DNA from 3 places in the Pseudomonas sp. GL_117 genome. Region 2 is predicted to be linked to each of the others. Evidence: predicted binding sites of a transcription regulator. Region 2 holds the regulator's gene; each other region holds the start of a gene.
What was found. Region 2 encodes sigma-54, which starts transcription at its own class of promoters, with help from an activator protein. Its sites were predicted from a motif close to ANTGGCATNNANNTTGCTNT; they were not measured.

Region 1 (7,687 bases), 1.3 Mb from region 2:
CACCGGATAACCAGTGGCTTATGCCCCATCACCGTGCAAGATGGCGAGGACTTTACGAGCACCGCCGTGTTCACGCTGCTCGCCGGATAAATACAGTTCTGCGCCCATCGGCGCGCATTCTAGCGCGCTCAGGGAAAAAACAAAGTGCCGAATACGCCTACATGCCTGTAAGACATTCGCATGCTTGAAAGTGGCTTGTGTGCCCCATCACAAACACAACGCAAAAACCGTTACAGCGTTGAGACACTGAAAAACGCCAGGCAAAAAAATGCCCGGCAAGCCGGGCATCTTTTTTCCGCGTACTTACAAGTTGTAGCCGCGTTCGTTGTGTTGTGCCAGGTCGAGGCCGACAGCCTCTTCCTCTTCGGTAACCCGCAGGCCCATGACCATGTCCAGCACCTTGAGGATGATGTAGGTCACGATCGCCGTGTAGATCACGGTGAAGCCGACACCTTTGCACTGGATCCAGACCTGCGCAGCAACGTCAGTCACGGTGCCGAAGCCGCCCAGGGCTGGCGCTGCGAACACACCGGTCAGGATTGCACCGACGATACCGCCGATACCGTGCACACCGAAGGCGTCCAGGGAGTCGTCGTAGCCCAGCTTGCGCTTGAGGCTGGTAGCGCAGAAGAAGCAGATCACACCGGCCACCAGGCCGATCACCAGGGCGCCCATCGGGCCCACGGTGCCTGCGGCTGGCGTTACAGCAACCAGGCCGGCCACGACACCCGAGGCAATGCCCAGTGCGCTTGGCTTACCATGGGTGATCCACTCGGCGAACATCCAGCCCAGCGCCGCAGCAGCGGTCGCGATCTGGGTGACCAGCATCGCCATACCGGCGGTGCCGTTGGCCGCAGCGGCGGAACCGGCGTTGAAGCCGAACCAGCCCACCCACAGCATGGCCGCGCCGATCAGGGTGTAACCCAGGTTGTGCGGGGCCATCGGGGTGGTCGGGTAGCCTTTGCGCTTGCCGAGCACGATGCACGCCACCAGGCCAGCCACACCGGCATTGATGTGCACCACGGTACCGCCGGCGAAGTCCAGCACGCCCCAGTCCCACAGCAGGCCACCGTTACCGCTCCAGACCATGTGCGCGATCGGCGCATAGACCAGGGTGAACCAGATCGCCATGAAGATCAGCATCGCGGAGAACTTCATGCGCTCGGCGAAGGCACCGACGATCAGCGCCGGAGTGATGATCGCGAAGGTCATCTGGAAGGTGATGAACACCGCCTCGGGGAACAGTGCCGCAGGCCCGGTGATGCTGGCCGGGGTCACGCCCGCCAGGAACGCCTTGCCCATGCCGCCGAAGAAGGAGTTGAAGTTGACGACGCCCTGCTCCATCCCGGTCGTATCAAAGGCGATGCTGTAGCCGTAGACGACCCACAGGATGCTGATCAGGCCGGTGATGGCGAAGCACTGCATCATCACGGAAAGAATGTTTTTGGAGCGCACCATGCCGCCGTAGAACAGCGCCAGGCCTGGAATGGTCATGAACAGCACCAGCGCGGTGGATGTGAGCATCCACGCCGTGTCGCCGGAATTGAGGACTGGAGCAGCCACTTCGTCTGCCGCCATGGCCAGGCTTGGCATTACGATGGACAACAGGGCTCCTAGCCCTGCGAATTTACGCAGAGTCATATTGTTTTCTCCTGGGGCGTTGGGGTTTGGCGGCTTAGATTGCGTCGGTATCGGTTTCGCCGGTACGGATGCGAATAGCCTGTTCCAGATTGACCACGAAGATCTTGCCGTCACCGATCTTGCCGGTGTTGGCCGCCTTGGTTATCGCCTCGATAACCCGGTCAAGATCCTTGTCGTCAATGGCGACATCAATCTTCACCTTCGGCAGGAAATCGACTACGTATTCCGCGCCGCGATACAGCTCGGTGTGACCCTTCTGCCGACCGAAGCCTTTGACCTCAGTAACGGTAATGCCCTGCACGCCGATCTCGGACAACGACTCGCGTACATCGTCCAACTTGAACGGCTTGATGATGGCAGTGACTAGCTTCATGAAAACTCTCTCCCGAATTGGTGGACTTGCCCCAGGAAAACAAACCCGTCTCAAGTCTAAGCGCAGTGCCTGGCTTTGTAACGCATCGTCTCAACGGCAGTTGCCATTGCGACACCAGCGAACCACTGGTGACGAAACCTGTACCCCTGATCCGTCGGCGCACTGCATTCGTCACAGCGACTGCATCAGTGCATGGGTCATGATCGTCTAAGCAGAAACCTTGCCAGCTCCGTAAAAATCACTGAAATCAGTCCTTTGCCCACTTTTGCCCACCGTCGGGGCTTTTTGGCGGCTGTATTGCGCACAAAAACAGTGCGCCGCCGGACGGCACGTTGCGCGAAAAGCGTGCGCCCCACGCAGTGAAAAAGACTATAGACGCTGCGTGATACACTGCCGGCCAACAGTTATTCCGGAATATTTCCCATGCTCGCGCCCAAAGATCTCCTCGACGCCCTGAGCGGCCATGCCTCTCGCCTGTTCAGCGGCGACACCCCGCTGCCCCGCAACGAAATCGAAAGCCAGTTCAAGGCGCTGCTGCAAAGCGGCTTCAGCAAGCTCGACCTGGTGAGCCGGGAAGAGTTTGACAGCCAGATGGTCGTGCTGGCCCGCACACGTGCGCGGCTGGAGAGCCTGGAAGCGAAGGTCGCCGAACTGGAAGCACGATTGACGCCGCCATCTGCTGAATAAACGCGGCCCATTGTGGGAGCGGGCTTGCTCGCGAAGGCGGGGTGTCAGTCTCCGAGTTTATTGACTGACCCACCGCCTTCGCGAACAAGCCCGCTCCCACATTTGGCCCCGTCGCTCTCTGGATACGTTCTGTAAAACCTCCCGCCATCGATAGTTTCACTCCTCGTCTACCCTTGAAAAACCCGCAGGATGCGGCCCCCATTTCAAGGAACGAGCATGTCCCTCGCCATCGTCCACAGTCGCGCCCAGGTCGGCGTCGAAGCCCCTTCCGTCACCGTTGAAGTGCACATGGCCAATGGTCTGCCGTCCCTCACCCTGGTGGGCTTGCCCGAAACCGCGGTCAAGGAAAGCAAGGACCGCGTACGCAGTGCCATCCTCAACAGCGCGCTGCAATACCCGGCCCGGCGCATCACCCTCAACCTCGCGCCCGCCGACCTGCCCAAGGACGGCGGGCGGTTTGACCTGGCGATTGCCCTGGGAATCCTCGCGGCCAGCGTGCAGGTGCCGGCGTTGATGCTCGATGAGGTCGAATGCCTGGGTGAACTGGCCTTGTCGGGCGCCGTGCGGGCGGTCAAGGGCGTGTTGCCGGCGGCATTGGCCGCGCGCAAGGCTGGACGCACCGTGATAGTGCCGCGGGCCAATGCCGAGGAAGCCTGCCTGGCGTCGGGGCTGAAGGTGATTGCAGTGGATCATTTGCTGCAAGTGGTGGCCCATCTGAACGGGCACCAGCCCATTGAGCCCTACAAGTCCGATGGTTTGTTGTACCTGAACCGACCTTACCCGGACCTGAGCGAGGTACAGGGCCAACTCGCCGCCAAGCGCGCCTTGCTGATCGCCGCCGCCGGCGCGCACAACCTGTTGTTCAGCGGCCCGCCGGGCACCGGCAAGACCCTGCTTGCCAGTCGCTTGCCGGGCCTGCTGCCGCCGCTGAGTGAGCAGGAAGCCCTGGAGGTCGCCGCGATTCAATCGGTGGTCAGCCTGGAGCCGTTGAGCCATTGGCCCCACCGGCCGTTCCGCCAGCCGCACCATTCGGCATCGGGGCCGGCGCTGGTCGGCGGCGGGTCGAAACCGCAGCCAGGGGAAATCACCCTGGCGCACCACGGCGTGTTGTTCCTGGATGAATTGCCGGAGTTCGACCGTAAGGTCCTGGAGGTACTGCGCGAGCCCCTGGAGTCAGGGCATATCGTCATCTCCCGCGCCCGCGACCGGGTGAGTTTCCCGGCGCGCTTTCAACTGGTGGCCGCGATGAACCCCTGCCCCTGCGGCTACCTGGGCGATGCCAGCGGACGCTGTCGCTGCACGCCGGAACAGATCCAGCGCTATCGCAACAAACTCTCCGGCCCGCTGCTGGACCGCATCGACCTGCACCTGACCGTTGCCCGGGAAGCCACCGCATTGAACCCCACGCCACAAAGCGGCGACAACACGGCCACCGCCTCGGCGCAGGTTGCCCAGGCGCGGGAGCGCCAACACAACCGCCAGCGCTGCGCCAACGCCTTCCTGGATTTGCCCGGGCTGCGCCGGCACTGCGCGCTGTCCAGGCCGGATGAAGCGTGGCTGGAAAGCGCGTGCGAGCGTTTGACCCTATCCCTCAGGGCCGCCCACCGGCTGTTGAAAGTCGCCCGCACCCTGGCAGACCTGGAGTGTGTGGACACCATCACCCGCCCGCACCTGGCCGAAGCGCTGCAATACCGGCCAGTCGCCTGCGGCCAGGCCGATCAACGGTAGACCGGGTGACGCCGGCACAGCGCAATCACCTGTTCGCGCACATGATGGGCGACTTTATCGCTGTCATCGCGCTCCATTGCGTCAAGCACGTCGCACAGCCAGCCGGCCAACTGTTCGCATTCGAATACGCCGAAACCACGGGTGGTGACGGCCGGCGTGCCAATGCGCAGGCCCGAGGTCACAAACGGCGAACGTGGATCATTGGGCACCGAGTTCTTGTTGGCGGTGATGTAGGCGTTGCTCAAGGCCGCGTCGGCTTCCTTGCCGGTGTAAGGCCGGTCGGACAAGTCGATCAGCATCATGTGGTTATCGGTGCCGCCCGAGACGATCTTGTACCCGCGCTGCTGCAACACCGCAGCCATGGCCCGGGCATTGGTCACCACCTGGGCCTGGTAGGTCTTGAACTCAGGCGTCAGCGCTTCCTTGAACGCGACCGCCTTGGCCGCGATCTGGTGCATCAACGGCCCCCCCTGAACCCCCGGGAACACCGCCGAGTCGAGCTTCTTGTAAAACGCTTCGTCTTGCCCCTTGGACAGGATCAGGCCGCCCCGAGGACCGCGCAGCGTCTTGTGCGTGGTGCTGGTGACCACATGGGCATGGGGCAATGGGTCCGGGTATTCACCGGCGGCGACCAGCCCGGCGACGTGCGCCATGTCGACCCAGAAGATCGCCCCGACCTTGTCGGCAATTTCGCGCATGCGCGCCCAGTCCTTGTATCGCGAGTAGGCCGAGAAACCACCGATCAACATCTTCGGCCGTGTTTCCAAGGCAATGCGCTCCATCTCGTCGTAGTCGAGCAGGCCTGTCTTTGGATCGAGGCCATACGGCACGATCTTGTAATGACGGCCGGAAAAGTTCGACGGGTTACCGTGGGTCAGGTGACCCCCCTGGGCCAGGTTCATGCCCATCACCGTGTCGCCGGGGTTGATAAGCGCCAAGAATACAGCGGCGTTCGCCTGGGCACCGGCATGGGGCTGCACGTTGGCGTAGTCGCAATCGAACAGCGTCTTGACCCGCTCGATGGCCAGCCGCTCGGCCACGTCGACGTATTCGCAGCCGCTGTAATAACGCTTGCCCGGGTACCCCTCGGCGTACTTGTTGGTCAGCACCGTGCTCTGGATTTGCATCACCAGGGGGCTTGCATAGTTCTCGGAAGCGATCAGCTCGACATGGTCTTCCTGGCGATGTTCTTCGTTATGAATCGCCTCGCACAGCTGAGGGTCGAAAGCTTTAAGGGTCAACGTTGAGTCGTACATGGTGAAGAGGTCCTTGAGTGAAAAGTCAGGCGCTGTGGGCCAGGAGTCGAGTGACACGCTCGGCGATGTCGTCGATCTGCGCGTCGTCGCAGATCAGCGGCGGCAGCAGGCGGATAGTGGTGCCCCGCGTCACGGTGATCAGCAGGTGTTGTTCGTCACGCGCGCGTCCCACCAGTTCGGCGCACGGGCGATTCAGTTCGATGCCGACCATCAAGCCCAGGCCGCGAATCGACACCACGTCCGGGTGATTGCCCAACGCCTCCTGCAACGTGGCCAACAGGCGCCGCCCCGAGACAGCCGCACGCAGTGGGATCTGGTCCCGCGCCATGATGTCGACCACCGTGCACCCGACCCGGCAGGCCAGCGGGTTGCCGCCAAACGTGGAGGCATGGTGGCCGGGCGAAAACAATTCGGCGGCCTTGCCCCGCGCCAGGCAGGCGCCAATGGGAAAGCCATTGCCCAGCGCCTTGGCCAGGGTGATCACATCCGGTACGACCTGCGCGTGCTGGAAACCGAACCAGGCACCTGTGCGGCCCATGCCGGTCTGCACTTCATCGACCATCATCAGCCAGTCATGGGCATCGCATAGTTCTCGCAGGGCATGCAGGTACTCGCGGGACGCCGGGTGTACACCGCCCTCGCCCTGCACCGGCTCGACCAGCACCGCGACGATGTCGGGATACTGCTCGGCCACTGCGCGAATGGCGTCGATGTCGTTGTAGGGCACGCGGATAAAACCTGGCATCAACGGTTCGAAGCCGCGCTGCACCGCAGGGTTGCCGGTCGCGGCCAACGTGGCGAGGGTGCGCCCGTGAAAGCTGTTTTCCATCACCACGATCTGTGGCTGCGCGACCTGCCGGGCGTTGCCGTGCAAGCGCGCCAGCTTCAGCGCGGCTTCGTTGGCTTCCGCACCGGAGTTGCAGAAAAACGCGCGCTGCATGCCGGACAAACCGCACAAGCGCTCGCCCAACCGCGCCTGCCATTCGATCTGGAACATGTTGGTGGTGTGCAGCAACTGGCCGGCCTGCTCGGCAATGGCCGCGGCGATTTCCGGGTTGGCGTGACCCAGGCTGGTCACCGCGACGCCCGCAATGGCATCCAGGTATTGGACGCCCTGCGTATCCCAAAGATAGGGCCCCTCGCCACGGGTGAACGCGACCGGTTGGCGGGCATAGGTGTGCATGAGGTACGCGGGTGCAGAAGACATCACGGGGTTTCCTTGCAAGTCACTCGATACGTAGGTAGTTCAAGGCCGGTCGATCAGGCGTCCGCCGTCGGCCAGTAGTAGGCGTCCGGCATGGCGCGGGCGCCGAAAATGGCCTGGCCGACGCGCACGACGGTGGCGCCTTCTTCAATCGCAATTTCAAAGTCGCCGGACATGCCCATCGACAACTCGCCCAGGCCGACACCCGCCGGGGCGCTGTCACGCAGGCGTTCGCGCAACTCACGCAGACGTACAAAGCACGGGCGCACGCGGACCACATCGGCGGAAAACAGCGCCAGGGTCATCAAGCCGCGAACCCGCAGCGCGGAAAACGCCGGCAGGGCCTGTAGAAAATCCGCCACGGCATCCGGCGCCAGCCCGTACTTGCTGGCCTCGCCGGAGGTGTTGACCTGGACAAACACATCCAGCTGGCGCCCCTCGATCTGCAAGCGACGGTCCAGCGCCTCGGCTACCCGCAGGCTGTCCAGCGCCTGGAACTCACTGGCAAAGCGCGCGACCTGCTTGGCCTTGTTGGTTTGCAGATGGCCAATCACCGACCATTGCAGGTCGGTCAGGTCGGCCATTGCCTCCCATTTGCGCTGCGCTTCCTGCACCTTGTTTTCCCCCAGCAACCGACAACCGGCGGCGTAGGCCAGGCGCAGATGCGCTTCATCAAAGGTCTTGCTCACCGGCAGCAGGCGCACGCTCGCCGGATCGCGTCCGACCCGCGCACAGGCGTCGCTGATCCGTTGCTGCACCGCCGCCAGGTTGCGGCGGAAATCCTCCACGCTGGTGGCC
Region 2 (7,687 bases):
AAGGCGAGTTGGTTGACGCTCGCGAGGCCTATTTGCAAGCCCTGGCCCTGGCCCAAGTGTTGTTCGAACGCTGGGCGGATGCCGACGAAGCGGTGGCGGCTTTTGTCATTTCCCATCACAACCTGGCGGACCTGCATCTGCGTCTGAACCAGCCGGAAGAAAGCGCGGAGTACCTCTGCGCCATTCACCAGCGCTTGTTGCATGCGATGCAGGACCCGCGCCTGACCCCGCAGTTACGCGAGGCGGCGCTACGCCAGAGCAGCAAGACCTACATTGAACTGTTGAATTTCATCAGCGATCACGGTGAGTACCCGCGTACCCATCGCCTGCTGGGCAGCACCGCGGCGCAACAGGATGCGTCGACTCGCAACAGTCCTTATTACGGAGCACATTGAGATGTCCTACACCTTGCCTGCCTTGCCTTACGCCTACGACGCCCTGGAGCCGCATATCGATGCGCAAACCATGGAGATTCACTACACCAAGCACCATCAGACCTACATCAATAACCTCAACGCTGCCGTCGAAGGCACCGAGTTCGCGGGCTGGCCGGTAGAGAAACTGGTGTCCAGTGTGCAGCAATTGCCGGAAACACTGCGCGCTGCGGTGATCAACCAAGGTGGCGGCCATGCCAACCACTCGTTGTTCTGGGCAGTGATGTCGCCACAAGGCGGAGGCAAGCCTGAGGGCGCGCTGGGCAAGGCTATCGACGAGCAGGTGGGCGGTTTCGAGAGCTTCAAGGAAGCCTTCACCAAAGCCGCACTGACCCGTTTCGGCAGCGGCTGGGCCTGGCTGAGCGTTACTCCACAAAAGACCCTGGTCGTCGAAAGCAGCGGTAATCAGGACAGCCCCCTGATGAATGGCAACACGCCAATCCTCGGCCTGGACGTGTGGGAGCATGCCTACTACCTGCGTTATCAGAACCGGCGTCCGGAATATATCAACGCGTTCTATAGCGTGATCAATTGGCCGGAAGTTGCCTCACGCTATCAGGCCGCCTTGGCCTGACATTCACCTCCATAACAAGATCTAAGGCCGACTATGGGCACTGAAACACTGGCGGTCAGCAGCGGGCGGATGTTTCGTTATGCGTTTGGCTCGCTGCTGCTATTGGCAGGGACTGCATTGCTGGTGGCCCATGGGCTGGACTGGCTGAACCTGGAGCCGCGAATCCTGCGCGCGCTGCAAGGCGGCGCGATCTGCGCACTGGGCACGGCACTCGGTGCGGTGCCCGTGCTGGTGATTCGGCGCATGCCGGTGGCGCTCAGTGACACCTTGCTGGGTTTTGGTGCCGGGGTCATGCTCGCGGCGACGGCATTTTCGCTGATCGTGCCGGGCATCGCCGCCGCCGAAGGCCTGGGGCTTTCGCCTTGGGGGGCCAGTGGCCTGATCAGCGTTGGCATCATGCTGGGGGCATTGGGGTTGTATCTGGTTGATCGCAAGGTCTCCGGTGCCAGCCCGGAAATGCTGGTAGGCACGCCCGATCACCCGGTGATCCCGCCGCGTATCTGGTTATTTGTGTTTGCCATCATTGCCCACAACATCCCCGAAGGCATGGCCGTGGGTGTTTCGGCGGGCGGCGCAATGCCCGATGCCGACAGCCTGGCCATGGGCATTGCCTTGCAGGATGTGCCCGAAGGCTTGGTGATTGCGTTGGTGTTGGCCGGGGCAGGGATGTCGCGGATCAAGGCGTTCCTGATCGGAGCTGCTTCAGGGTTGGTCGAGCCGGTGTTCGCGGTGCTCTGCGCCTGGTTGGTAAGCCTGGCTGAAGTGCTGTTGCCGCTTGGGCTGGCGCTCGCCGCGGGGGCCATGTTGTTGGTGGTGACTCACGAGGTCATCCCCGAGTCGCGGCGCAACGGTCACGAGATGCTCGCCAGCCTGGGGTTGTGCATTGGGTTTTGTTTGATGATGGTGATGGATACCGCATTGGGCTGAAGTCGTAGCGACTTCACGCCCGTCTTCAAGGGTGTCACTCACCCTCATCAAAGAAGTTGTTGATCAGCGCCACCAGGGCGTCCATGGCTTCCTGCTCCTGCTCGCCTTCCGTCTTCAAGTGAATTCGGGTGCCCTTGCCGGCGGCCAACATCATCATGGCCATAATGCTTTTGCCATCGACCATGGACTCTGGCGTACGCCCCGCGCGGATCTGGCAGGGGAACTGCCCGGCAACGCCGACGAACTTCGCGGAAGCCCGGGCATGCAGCCCCAGCTTGTTGATGATTTCAATTTCCAGAGCAGGCATCGCGGGGGTGTTCCTTTCAGCTAAGGTCGCGGTGGCGAACCTGGACGTTCTTGAGGGTTTTTTGCAGCAGTTGGCCCAGGCGTTCGGTCAGGTAGACCGAGCGGTGGTGGCCGCCGGTGCAGCCAATGGCAATGGTGACATACGCCCGATTGCTTGCAGCGAAGCGCGGCAGCCATTTGAGCAGGTAGCTGGAAATGTCCTGGAACATCTCCTCGACATCCGGTTGCGCTGCCAGGTATTCAGCCACAGGTTGGTCCAGCCCGGACTGGTCACGCAGTTCCGGTTTCCAATAAGGGTTGGGTAGGCAGCGCACATCGAACACCAGGTCGGCGTCCACCGGCATGCCGCGCTTGAAGCCAAACGACTCGACGAGGAATGCCGTACCCGGCTCGGGCTGGTTCAGCAGGCGCAGCTTGATGGCATCACGCAACTGGTACAGGTTGAGCCCGGTGGTGTTGATCTTGAGGTCGGCGAGGTCAATGATCGGCCCCAGCAACTTGGTTTCGTCCTCGATGGCTTCTGCCAGGGAACGATGGGGGCTGCTGAGGGGGTGGCGTCGACGGGTTTCAGAGAAGCGCTTTAGCAGGGTCTCTTCGTCGGCGTCCAGGTACAGCACATCGCAATGGATGTGCTTGGCGCGAACTTCCTCGAGCAGTTGCGGGAACCGCTCAAGGTGGCTGGGCAGGTTGCGGGCATCGATCGATACGGCCACCAGCGGTTGCGCCAGCTCGGTGTGGATCAACGCGCGTTCCGCGAGCTCTGGCAGCAGGCCGGCGGGCAGGTTGTCGATGCAGTAGAAACCACTGTCCTCAAGTACGTTGAGGGCGGTGCTTTTACCCGAGCCGGAACGGCCGCTGACGATGATCAAACGCATGATTACTGCCCGTTCTGTTCATCCAGGACTACCTGATACAGCGCCTCATTGCTGCTGGCACTGCGCAGTTTGTCGCGTACTTCCTTGCGGTCGAGCATGCTGGCGATCTGCCGGAGCAGTTCCAGGTGCGCATCGGTGGCGGCTTGCGGGACCAGCAGAACAAACAGCAGGTCGACCGGGGCGCCGTCGATGGCGTCGAAATCGATGGGAGCGTCCAGGTGCAGCAGGGCGCTGACAGGTGCCTCACAACTTTTGAGGCGGCAGTGGGGAATGGCGATGCCGTTGCCAAAACCGGTGGAGCCGAGTTTTTCACGGGCAATCAGAGCCTCGTAGACATCTTGCATCTCCAGGTCAGGCACTTCGCGGCTGATCAGGTTGGCAATTTGCTCAAGGGCTTTCTTTTTACTGCCACCCGGCGCGTTCACGAGGGAACGGCCGGGGGTCAGGATGGTTTCAAGTCGAATCATGGGTGGGGAGTGTTAGCGGCCTGTGCCCTGGAGGAGGCTCTGCTGCTTTTCCTTATGCTTTTTGATTTGGCGATCCAGCTTGTCGGTCAGGTCGTCAATGGCGGCATACATATCTGAATGCTCGGCATTGGCGACTACTTCCCCGCCGGGTATACGCAAGGTGGCTTCGATTTTCTGCTTCAGCTTTTCGACAGTCATGATGACTTGCACGTTGGTGATCTTGTCGAAATGCCCCTCAATTCTTTTGAGTTTTTCGCCGATATAGGCGCGCAGCGGTTCGGTCACTTCCAGTTGGTGTCCACTGATGTTGACTTGCATACAGCTTCTCCTTCGTTGCCAGTGCATAAAGCGGTGGGCAGGAATACCCACCACTGGAACGCTATGGCCCGCCCGTCACATCAAACGCTTACGCTCGCTGGAAGGCGCGATCCCGAGGGACTCGCGGTACTTGGCGACGGTTCGACGGGCGACCTGAATGCCTTGTGCCTCCAGTAAACCAGCGATCTTACTGTCACTCAATGGCTTTTTCTGATTTTCCGCGGCAACCAGTTTTTTGATGATCGCGCGGATCGCCGTGGACGAGCATTCGCCGCCTTCGGAGGTGCTGACGTGGCTGGAGAAAAAGTATTTCAGCTCATAAATACCCCGTGGGGTATGCATGAATTTCTGCGTGGTCACCCGTGAAATCGTCGATTCGTGCATGCCGACTGCTTCGGCGATGTCATGCAGCACCAACGGTTTCATCGCTTCGTCGCCATATTCCAGGAAGCCGCGCTGGTGCTCGACGATCTGGGTGGCGACTTTCATCAGGGTTTCGTTGCGGCTTTGCAGGCTCTTGATGAACCAGCGGGCCTCCTGCAACTGGTTGCGCATGAAGGTGTTGTCGGCGCTGGTATCGGCGCGGCGTACAAAGCCGGCGTATTGCGGGTTGACCCGCAGGCGTGGCACCGACTCCTGGTTCAACTCCACCAGCCAGCGTTCGTTGTCCTTGCGCACGATGACGTCAGGCACCACGTATTCGGCTTCGCTGGACTCGATCTGCGAGCCCGGGCGCGGATTGAGGCTCTGTACCAGTTCGATGACCTGGCGCAGGTCGTCTTCCTTGAGTTTCATACGGCGCATCAACTGGCTGTAGTCGCGGCTACCCAGCAGGTCGATGTAGTCGGTCACCAAGCGCTGGGCTTCAATGAGCCAAGGCGTCTTGGCAGGCAGTTGGCGCAATTGCAGCAACAGGCATTCGCTGAGGGTGCGGGCGCCGATGCCGGCGGGTTCGAACTGTTGGATCCGGTGCAGGACGGCTTCGATCTCGTCCAGTTCGATGTCCAGTTCCGGGTCGAACGCTTCGAGGATCTCCTCAAGCGTCTCGTCCAGGTAGCCCTGGTTGTTGATGCAGTCGATCAGGGTCACGGCGATCAGGCGATCGGTGTCCGACATCGGCGCGAGGTTCAATTGCCACAACAGATGGCTCTGCAGGCTTTCGCCGGCGGAGGTGCGGGTGGTGAAGTCCCACTCATCATCGTCGTTGCTGGGCAGGCTGCTGGCGCTGGTCTGGTAGACGTCTTCCCAGGCGGTGTCCACGGGAAGTTCGTTGGGAATGCGTTCGTTCCATTCACCTTCTTCCAGGTTATCCACCGTTGGGGCGGTTTCCTGATAGGAAGGTTCCTGCACGTCGGAATTGGGTTTTTGCTCGATGTTGTCGGCCAGCGGGTCTGCGTTATCGAAGTCGTCGCCTTCTTCCTGGCGTTCGAGCATCGGGTTGGACTCCAGAGCCTCCTGGATTTCCTGTTGCAGGTCCAAGGTCGACAATTGGAGCAGGCGGATGGCCTGTTGCAGCTGCGGTGTCATCGTCAGCTGCTGGCCCATTCTCAGGACTAGCGATGGTTTCATGGCAGGGGCTTAACACCTTATTCGCCGGCGCAATGCGCCATCCACGACAGGGCGCGTGAGCGCCAAACATAAGCAAATTATATGCCTGATGTCGGGGGCTTTGCCTAGAGCACGGTAACAATAAAAATCCGGAGGTTTTCATTGACTCCCGCGCATCTTGGCAGCGGCCGTGACACCACGGTGTTTACAGGCGGAACTCGTGACCCAGGTAGACTTCCTTCACCAATTCGTTGGCCAGGATCGTGGCGGCGTCGCCTTCGGCAATCAGTTGGCCATCGTTGACGATATATGCGGTTTCGCAGATGTCGAGGGTTTCACGCACGTTGTGGTCGGTGATCAATACACCGATGCCCTTGGCTTTCAGGTGGTGGATGATCTGTTTGATGTCGCCGACCGAGATCGGGTCGACGCCGGCAAACGGTTCGTCCAGCAGGATGAATTTCGGCGCAGTGGCCAGGGCACGGGCGATTTCCACACGACGACGCTCGCCGCCGGACAGGCTCATGCCGAGGTTGTCGCGAATGTGGTTGATGTGGAATTCCTGCAGCAGGCTTTCCAGCTCCTTGCGACGGCCATCACGGTCGAGTTCCTTGCGGGTCTCGAGGATCGCCATGATGTTGTCGGCCACCGACAGTTTGCGGAAGATCGACGCTTCTTGCGGAAGATAGCCGATACCGGCCCGTGCACGACCGTGCATTGGCTGGTGGCTGACATCCAGGTCGTCGATCAGGACGCGACCCTGATCCGCCTGGACCAGGCCGACGATCATGTAGAAGCAGGTGGTCTTGCCGGCGCCGTTGGGGCCGAGCAAGCCGACGATCTGGCCGCTGTCGATCGACAGGCTGACGTCGCGCACGACCTGGCGGCTTTTATAGGCCTTGGCCAGATGCTGGGCTTTCAGGGTTGCCATTACTCGGCCTTCTTCTTCGGCTGGATAACCATGTCGATACGCGGACGTGGCGCAGTCACCTTGGCGCCATTGGCGCGGCCGGCGTTGGCGATCTGTTTCACGGTGTCATAGGTGATTTTCTCACCTTCCGTGGAGTTGCCGTCCGGGCTGAGGACCTTGGCCTGGTCGATCAGGACAATACGGTTCTGCTGGGCGTGATACTGGATGGTCTTGCCGTAGCCCTTCATCGGGCCGCTGTCGGTCGGCGACTGCTTCTGCTCGAAGTAAGCCAGGTTGCCCACCGAAGTCACCACGTCAATGTCGCCATTGGCGGTACGCGTCAAGGTCACCGTGTTGCCGGTGATCTTCATCGAGCCCTGGGTGATGATCACGCCGCCGGTGTAGGTGGCGACGCCTTGCTTGTCGTCCAGTTGCGCATCGTCAGCCGAAATGTGGATCGGTTGCTGGCTATCGTTCGGCAGAGCCCAGGCGCTCACGCTTCCCAGTGCTGCGCCCAGACTGAGCAAAATAGGGAGAGTTTTAACGAGCCTCATACTGTCCTCTTACGTTCGATAGCAGGTGTATCCTGCTTTCTTTCAAATACGCTTTCATTCCCTTGCCAGTCGATACCCCGCCAGCGCCGTCGATTCTAACGTCTTGCTCGGTCTGCGCATATTGCTTCTGCGGGAATACGGTCATACGACTGCTGGTAATCACGGTGTCACGGTTTTTATCGTCGGTACGCGCGACGCGCACCGAGTCGATCAGTTCCACTTCGGTGCCGTCCGGGTTGACCTCGCCACGCTTGCTGGTGACATGCCACGGAAACTCGGTGCCACGGTAGATGTTCATGTCCGGGTTGGTCAGCAGGGTGACTTCGGTGGCCTTCAAGTGCTCGACCTTGTCCGATGTCATCTCATACTGCACCTTGCCGTCGGGCAGGAACTGGATGCTGTAGGCATTGGTGGCGTAATAGTCGATAGCCCCTTCGTCAACCTGCGCAACAGGCTGGTCGAGAAAGCGCTCCGGGCTGATATTCCAGTAGCCCACCGCCAGGAACAGCGCGGCGATGACCCCGAATAACAGGAAGTTGCGAATCTTTTTGCTCAGCATAAAACGCTCTATAGGTAGGCGGCGTGGGCCGCTTCAAGGCTGCCTTGGGCGCGCAGGATCAGCTCGCAGAACTCGCGGGCGGCACCTTCGCCGCCGCGGGCGGTGGTGATGCCATGGGCGTGTTCGCGAACAAAGGCTGCCGCATTGGCCACGGCCATGCCCAGGCCGACTCGACGGATCACCGGCAAGTCAGGCAGGTCATCGCCCAAATAGGC
Region 3 (7,687 bases), 2.6 Mb from region 2:
TGTTCTGGCCGGTACCCAGTTTGGACGCGGCGTAGATGTCCGCGAATTCCGCACGGGACGATTTGAAGCCAGTGGTCGCGACGTTGGCGATGTTGTTGCCGGTCACGTCCAGTTGTTTGTTGGCCGCATAGAGGCCGCTAAGGCCGATGTTAAAAGACATGCTTCTCTCCCTTTCTGCCGTATTTAGCCGGCTCTATGTACCGATAGTCTGAATTTGCGACAGCTTGACGCTGCCCATGCCGCCCGCCAGGTTCAGCAGCATTTCGCCGCCGGTCTTGCTCAGGGTCACGCTGGTGACCGTGGCTGGCAGCGAAGTGCTCAAGGCAACGGCGTCGCCCTTGTCGTTCTTGGTGGTGGCCGCGAAGGTGTAGGTGCCCGCTGGAGCAACCTCGCCCTTTTCGTTCTTGCCATCCCAGATAAAGTCGGAAGTGCCGGCACTCTGGGCGCCCATGTCGATGGTGCGTACCACGTTGCCGTCTTTGTCGGTGATCTTGATGGAGACGTTGCCCACCGCCGAAGTCACCGCGACCGAACCGGTCATGCTCTTGCTCGTATCCACCAGGGCCTTGTCGGTCTGGGTGATGATCGAACGCCCCACCAGCGACGAAGCCTGCAGCGCTTGCGACGAGCTGAAGTTGCTGGAGATCGCATTCACCGAGTCGTTCAGCGTGTTGATGCCTTCCAGGCTGCTGAACTGCGCCAGCTGGGCCACGAACGCGCCGTTGTCCTGAGGCGACAGCGGGTTCTGGTTCTTCAGCTGAGTCACCAGCAATTGCAGGAATGCATCCTTGCCCAGGGACTGGTTGCCCGTGGCAGCGGTGGCAGCGCTCGCAACATTGTTGGTGGCAGTGTTGACCTTCGTGTTGAAAAGGTTCTGCACCGCTGTATTGGTTGATGTTGTATCAACGATAGCCATTATTCGGCGCCCCTTATCACTGACCCAGGGTCAGGACTTTTTGCATCATGGTTTTGGCGGTGTTCATCATTTCCGCGTTGGTCTGGAACGAGCGACTGGCGGAAATCATGTCAGCCATTTCCTCGACCACGTTGACGTTGGGGTAGTACACGTAACCCTTTTCGTTCGCGGCAGGGTGGTTGGGTTCGTAGCGGGCTTCGAGGTTGCTCTGGTCTTCGACCACGCCCAACACCTGCACGCCGGAACCTGCGGCACCCTGCTCCTGGAACAACGAGTCGCTGCCGCCGTTCTGACCGGCCTGGAACATGGTGGCGAACACTGGGTGGCGGGCGCGGTAGGTCTGGTCAATGCTCGACGACACGGTTTCGGCGTTGGCGATGTTACTGGCGACGGTGTTCAGACGCGTGGTCTGGGCGCTCATGCCACTACCGGCAATATTGAAAACACTGGACAGGGACATGGCTTACTCTCCACGCAGGGCTGACATCAGCCCTTTGAATTTGCTGTTGAGCAGGGTGAAGCTGGCCTGGAAGTTCACCGAGTTCTCGGCGTAGGCCGATTGCTCCAGCTGGGCGTCGACGGTGTTCTGGTCGATCGACGGCTGCATCGGCGTGCGATACAGCAGCGACTCGTCCCCACTGCTCAGGCCTTGCGCTTCGATATGACGGTTGTTGGTCATGTTCAAGGCGAAGGTGCCGTTCTTGTTCTTGTCCTGCTGTGCGGCGAGCACGGCGGAGAAGTCCAGGTCCCGAGCCTTGTAGTTCGGGGTATCGGCGTTGGCAATGTTGTTGGCCAGGACTTCGGCACGCTGGGCGCGGAAGCCCAGGGCTTGTTCGTGGATACCGAGCGCTTTATCGAAGCTGATGCTCATGGCGGAAACCTTTAGGCTGACCTGCTTTTCGTTAACAGGGTTATAGCAAGGTGTGTGCCAATTCTTCGAAGGCCCGTGTTTCAGGGCTTTGCGGGGAAGTTGCCGGGCGGCAATGCCAGAAAAGCGGCAATGGGTTTCCGCGTGGTGCCAGTAAAGCGGCAATGGGGTTTGCCGCTATTGAGAGGATTGCCGCAAAAACAACTGTGGGAGCTGGTTTGTGTGGGAGCTGGCTTGCCTGCGATGCAGACACCTCGGTACTTCAGTGATACAGAGGTGATGCTATCGCAGGCAAGCCAGCCCCCACACAAGCCTGGCTCCCACGTTTTTGATGCTTACTTGGCCTGGTAGATGATCCCAGGACTGCACTGCACCATCTGGTAGTGATCCGGCAGACCGTTCAGCGCCTCGGAAGCACCCAGGAACAAATAGCCGCCACGCTTGAGCGTGCCATGGATGCGCAACAGGATGTCTTTCTTCACTTCGGCCGAGAAGTAGATCAGCACGTTGCGGCAGAACACCATGTCGAACTTGCCCAGGCTGGCGTAGCTGTCGAGCAGGTTGAACGAGCGAAACTCCACCCGGTTCTTGATCGGCGCCTTGACCGCCCAACGCCCTGCCCCTTTCGGCTCGAAGTAACGTTGCAGGCGCTCCTGGGACAAGCCACGGCCCAGCGCCAGGCTGTCGTATTCGCCGGTCTTGCAGTTGGTGAGCATGGTGCCGGACAAGTCGGTGGCGACGATCTGCGCACCGGCCTTGAGCTGGCCCATGTTGGTCCGCTCGAACTCATCGATGGACATCGAGATCGAATACGGTTCCTGCCCCGAGGAGCACGCCGCCGACCAGATGCGCAAGCGCTGGCCCGGGCTGGCCTTGATGGCCTCCGGGAGCACTTTGCTCTTGAGCACTTCAAACGGGTAGGTATCACGAAACCACAGGGTTTCGTTGGTGGTCATGGCATCGACCACCATTTCCTTGAGCCCGCTGCGCGGCTGGCCCTGGATACGCTGCACCAACTCACCCAGGGATTTGATGCCCTGCTGTTCCATCAGTTTGTTGAGACGGCTGGATACCAGGTACTGCTTGTTTTCACCGAGCAATATGCCACAGGCTTTTTCCAGGAAGACCCGGAACTGTTCGAAATCCAAATTACCCGTAGACAATGATACCGCCTCTTAAATCGTGTGACCGCCAGGGGCAAATGCCCCTAGCCGTGATCTGCTGCCTTGATCCGGTCGACTACCCGGTTTGCCAGGTCATCAGGGCGGAATTTGGCCAGGAAGTCATCGGCACCGACTTTCTTGACCATCGCCTGATTGAATACGCCTGACAATGAAGTATGCAGGATGATATGCAATTTTTGCATGCGTGGATCGTTGCGGATCTCGGCCGTGAGGGTGTAGCCGTCCATTTCCGGCATCTCGATGTCGGAAATCATCATCAAGAATTCTTCTTCCGGCTTCTTGCCGTCATCCACCAGCTTGCGCAGGTAATCCAGGGCCTGGCGGCCATCATTGAGCGCCACCACCTCAACACCGATGGTTTCCAGGCAACGGGTCACCTGTTTGCGCGCCACCGACGAGTCGTCCACCGTCAGCACACGCAACGAAATTGCCTTGTGTGCGGTTTCAGCGTCGACCACACCCACCGAAATCGATTCCGAGGTCGGCGCCACTTCGGCGAGGATCTTCTCCACGTCGATGATTTCCACCAACTGGTTATCGACCCGCGTCACCGCCGTGAGGTAGTGATCGCGGCCGGTGCCCTTGGGCGGTGGATGGATCTCTTCCCAGTTCATGTTGACGATGCGCTCCACCGAGCGCACCAGGAACCCCTGGGTCTTGGTGTTGTACTCGGTAATGATCACGAACGGGCTTTCGCGGTCCTGCAAACCGGACGAACCAGTGGCGAGGGCCAGGTCAAGAATCGGGATGGTCGCACCACGGATGTTGGCGACGCCACACACCACCGGGCTGGACTTGGGCATGATCGTCAGCTTGGGACATTGCAGCACCTCCCGCACCTTGAATACGTTGATGCCATATAGCTGTTTGCCATCCAGGCGAAAAAGCAACAACTCCAGGCGATTCTGCCCTACCAGCTGTGTGCGCTGGTTTACTGAATCCATTACTCCTGCCATGCCCAGACTCCTACGCTAAAACCTTCGAGGGTGCGACGCGCACCCAACTCTAAACGGCACGAGCTTTGCTAATTATTGGCTATGGATATTAAAACGACAGTTTCCCGACGCCTTCAATTACCACGGTACAGCAGATTGCTCTGCGTCTCGCTGGCATTGTTCGCCCTGGGCCTCAACAGCGCGGCCCGCGCGGACAACGTCACCTTGCCTGATCTACTTATCGGCGTCACTCAGGGGTTTCTTGAGTTCACTGTAGAAGATTATCTGGCAACCACACAGACACCGGGGCGTTATGAAATCCAAGTCAACCCATTGGACCCGCGTTTGCGCATGCCAATGTGCGACAAGGAATTGACAGCCACCCTGGAAAGTCCCGCCCAACCCATTGGTCGCGTGACGGTCAAAGTGCGCTGCGAAGGCGCGTCACCCTGGACGGTGTTCGTGCCGGCGCAGGTCAAACTGTTCCGCGATGTGGTGGTGGTCGCCCGCCCACTGAAGCGCACCGGCATCATCGGTCTCGACGATGTTGTACTGCGTGAACGCGACATCAGCCTGATCAGCCAGGGCTACCTCACCTCCGTGGACCAGGCCGTCGGGCAGAAATTGACCCGACCAGTGGTCACCGACCAGGTCATTACCCTGGTGCATCTTGAGCAGGCTGAAGTAATTCGCAAGGGTGATCAGGTGGTTATTTCCGCGAGCAGCGGTGCGTTGCAGGTGAAAATGCCAGGGGAAGCGCTGTCCAACGGCGGCATGAGCGAACAGATACGGGTAAAGAACCTCAACTCCAATCGAGTGATCAAGGCGCGGGTGACAGCCCCGGGGCAAGTCGAAGTGGCTTTATAGATCACTGGTATCGGGCGCCGGCTTTTTCTACACTGTGCGTCAGACGTCAGCGCGCGCAGGTTTATTGTCAATCGAGCCTAAAGTTTGTCCGGGTATGGCCGAAAACATGGCAAGCGTCCAAATACCCAGAGGTTTTTTTATCATGGTCATCGATTTCAGCCGTTTAAACAGTACCCAGGCTTTGCCCGGCTCTACGCGCACCAGCGGTGCCAAGGACAGCGTAGAAGCCAAGCCGCAACCGCTGCCCGCCAAGGCAGAACAGGTTGGCGCCAGCCAAAGCGGGGAATCCGTACACCTGAGCAATGAGGCTCAACAGTTGCAGAAGGTCACTGACTCGCTGCGCGATCAGCCGATTGTCAATAAGGCCCGCGTGGCCGAATTGAAACAAGCAATCGCCGATGGCAGCTACAAAGTCGACAGCAACCGTGTAGCCAGCAAGCTGCTTAACTTCGAAGCCGAGCGCTAGGCAAAGGCCTGCGCCGGGCTTTTGGACGCTTAAACCCCAAGGCCAGCCATGCACCACGACGAAAACCTGCTTCAACTGATCATTGATGATCTGGCGCCGACGCAACATTTGCTCGAGCTGCTAAAAGAAGAATCCCTGGCCCTCTATGGCCGGGACATGCCCCTGCTGGAAGAAATCCTGGCACGCAAGCAGTCGTTGATCGTGCTGCTGGAACAACACGGCAAGAAACGCAGTGAAATTCTCCTCAGCCTGGGCCTGCCCGCTGACCACGACGGCCTCGCACAATTGGCCAGTCACTCCTCCGTCGGCGACCAGTTGCTGGCGCAGAGCAAAGAACTCAATCAATTGCTCGCCCAATGCCAGGAAGCCAACCTGCTCAACGGTCAGTCGATCCAACTTCAGCAAGCCACGACCGCCAACCAGTTGCGTATACTCCATGGCGGTGAGCCTCCAGCCTTGTACAACGCCCAAGGCTCCACCTCACGCCTGGTCAAGCCAAGCACCCGCAGCCAAGCCTGACGCCGGTTTACAGCGCGCCCTATCCAAGGCGCGCCACATACTGGCAAAATGCCGGTTCTTGCGTGTAGTCGTATTTTGTCTGGAGATGGAAGAACCGTGTTCAACGCCCTTAATGCGGAAGATGCACCGCAGCCACCCAAGGTACTCACTACGCCCCTGGAAATTGTCGGCACCTTGCGGATGCTGCAAGAAAGCCACGACCCGCTGATCATCACCTTCCACGAACGCAGCCAGCGCTTCCAAAGCTACCTGGTGGACGTCGACCGGGACAAAAAGACCCTGGCACTGGACGAAATGATCCCGCGCGATGGCGAGCGCTTCCTCGAAAGCGGCGAACCGTTTCGCATCGAAGGTTTCCACGAAGGCGTGCGCGTCGCCTGGGAAAGCAATGGCACCTACACCATCAGTGAAAAAGACGGCCACCGTATCTACACCGGCAGCATGCCGGACGAGGTGGTCTACCATCAGCGCCGCAATGCCTTTCGCGCCGCGCTGAAGCTGGCACAACTGGTGAACATCGAGCTGGGCGGCGAGAAACTCAAGGCGCCGGTCAGCGGCAAGCTGCTGGACATCTCCGCCACTGGCTGCAAATTGCGTTTTGAAGGCGACATCTCCGAGCGCCTGCAACTGGGCCAGGTCTATGACCGCTTTATCGCCGCCCTGCCCTTCGGCAGCATGACCACCTCCGTCGAACTGCGTTACCTGCACTTCGAAGAGAAGATCAACACCACCTTCGCTGGCGTGCGCTTCCACAACATGAGTGGCCTGGTACAACGCCAGGTCGAACGGTTTGTGTACCAACTGCAACGTGAAGCACGGCGTTTTGATAAAGACGACGACTTTTAAGCCTTAACGCATGCAGCAAAAAAACGGGCAGATCCTGATGGGATCTGCCCGTTTTTGCATTCAGGGGCGCGCCCTGCTCAAGTCATGGGGATGCTCTTCGGGGCCCAAGGGCTCCGGTGGCCCTTCGAAGGCAGGCTCTTCAACCGCTGGCTGCGCATCGGCTTCAGTCTCGGCCTCAGGCTCTTGCGGCGCAGCGGTCTGCATCTGCTCTTGCACCACTTGTTCATCGACCCGCGGGTCCAGCGCCGCCACCAGCGGCGAACTGGACATGCTGTCGGGCATGGCCACGTGATGCAGCGGCGCATCGTCCACCTGATGCAGGTTGGTCACCGCCTTCGGCCGGATGCGCCACACCAGGATCAACGCACATAGGCTGAAGAACGCGTACAACATTTGGCTGCCGAACAGCTTCATCACCACACCGGCCAGCAACGGCCCGATACTGGCACCCACGCCGTAGGTCACCAGCAACATCGCGGTGAGCGAGACGCGGCGATCACCTTCCACGTGGTCATTGGAGAACGCCACAGCCAGCGGATACAGACAGAACTGCACTAGGGAACACACAAACCCGGCCACGAACAGCACTTCCAACGGCACTTGGGTGAGCACCGCCAACGGCAACGCCGCCACCGCCAGGCACAGGGCGAAACAACGAATCAACAGGGCGCGATCATAGCGATCAGACAACCAGCCCAACGGCCACTGCACCACCAGACCGGCAAAAATGCAGCTACCCATGAACAGACCGACCTGCTCGGTGCTCAAGCCTTGCTGCGAGGCATACAGCGGCGCCAGGCCGTAGAACGAGCCGACGATCAACCCCGCGCCCAGCACCGTACTCAGCGACTGCGGCACCCGCTTGATAAAGAAGCGCGGTTCCATCGGCGCCGGATGCAGCGGCGCCGGGTGAATCCGTCGGGTCATCGCCACCGGCACCAGGCACAGGGCAAAGCACAACGCGACCAACATCAGCAATTCGAGGCCGAGCTGGGGGTGCATCACCAGGATCAGTTGACCCAGCACCAGCCCCAGGTAGGAGGCGATCATGTAGCCGCTGAACACCACACCGCGCTGCTTGGCGTC

Region 1: a site for sigma-54 is predicted at 2,223-2,242, ahead of glnK (P-II family nitrogen regulator). Genes of this name have one in related genera too.
Region 3: a site for sigma-54 is predicted at 1,830-1,849, ahead of flgB (flagellar basal body rod protein FlgB). Genes of this name have one in related genera too.

Annotation. Positions count from the first base shown of each region.
Region 1 is NZ_CM174418.1:5,986,422-5,994,108, forward strand. It holds gene AC3ISR_RS27475 (ammonium transporter) at 304-1,641, opposite strand; gene glnK (P-II family nitrogen regulator) at 1,676-2,014, opposite strand; gene AC3ISR_RS27485 (accessory factor UbiK family protein) at 2,438-2,701, shown strand; gene AC3ISR_RS27490 (YifB family Mg chelatase-like AAA ATPase) at 2,918-4,429, shown strand; gene glyA (serine hydroxymethyltransferase) at 4,420-5,685, opposite strand; gene AC3ISR_RS27500 (aspartate aminotransferase family protein) at 5,711-6,892, opposite strand; gene AC3ISR_RS27505 (YggS family pyridoxal phosphate-dependent enzyme) at 6,946-7,687, opposite strand, start outside.
Region 2 is NZ_CM174418.1:1,025,775-1,033,461, forward strand. It holds gene AC3ISR_RS04455 (DUF2753 family protein) at 1-395, shown strand, start outside; gene AC3ISR_RS04460 (superoxide dismutase) at 397-1,008, shown strand; gene AC3ISR_RS04465 (ZIP family metal transporter) at 1,042-1,935, shown strand; gene AC3ISR_RS04470 (HPr family phosphocarrier protein) at 1,970-2,242, opposite strand; gene rapZ (RNase adapter RapZ) at 2,259-3,116, opposite strand; gene ptsN (PTS IIA-like nitrogen regulatory protein PtsN) at 3,119-3,583, opposite strand; gene hpf (ribosome hibernation-promoting factor, HPF/YfiA family) at 3,596-3,901, opposite strand; gene AC3ISR_RS04490 (RNA polymerase factor sigma-54) at 3,977-5,470, opposite strand; gene lptB (LPS export ABC transporter ATP-binding protein) at 5,655-6,380, opposite strand; gene lptA (lipopolysaccharide transport periplasmic protein LptA) at 6,380-6,913, opposite strand; gene lptC (LPS export ABC transporter periplasmic protein LptC) at 6,900-7,472, opposite strand; gene AC3ISR_RS04510 (KdsC family phosphatase) at 7,481-7,687, opposite strand, start outside.
Region 3 is NZ_CM174418.1:4,700,784-4,708,470, forward strand. It holds gene flgE (flagellar hook protein FlgE) at 1-160, opposite strand, end outside; gene flgD (flagellar hook assembly protein FlgD) at 194-916, opposite strand; gene flgC (flagellar basal body rod protein FlgC) at 933-1,376, opposite strand; gene flgB (flagellar basal body rod protein FlgB) at 1,380-1,787, opposite strand; gene cheR (protein-glutamate O-methyltransferase CheR) at 2,120-2,947, opposite strand; gene AC3ISR_RS21315 (chemotaxis protein CheV) at 2,992-3,924, opposite strand; gene flgA (flagellar basal body P-ring formation chaperone FlgA) at 4,006-4,770, shown strand; gene flgM (flagellar biosynthesis anti-sigma factor FlgM) at 4,913-5,236, shown strand; gene AC3ISR_RS21330 (flagella synthesis protein FlgN) at 5,285-5,755, shown strand; gene AC3ISR_RS21335 (flagellar brake protein) at 5,852-6,601, shown strand; gene AC3ISR_RS21340 (MFS transporter) at 6,662-7,687, opposite strand, start outside.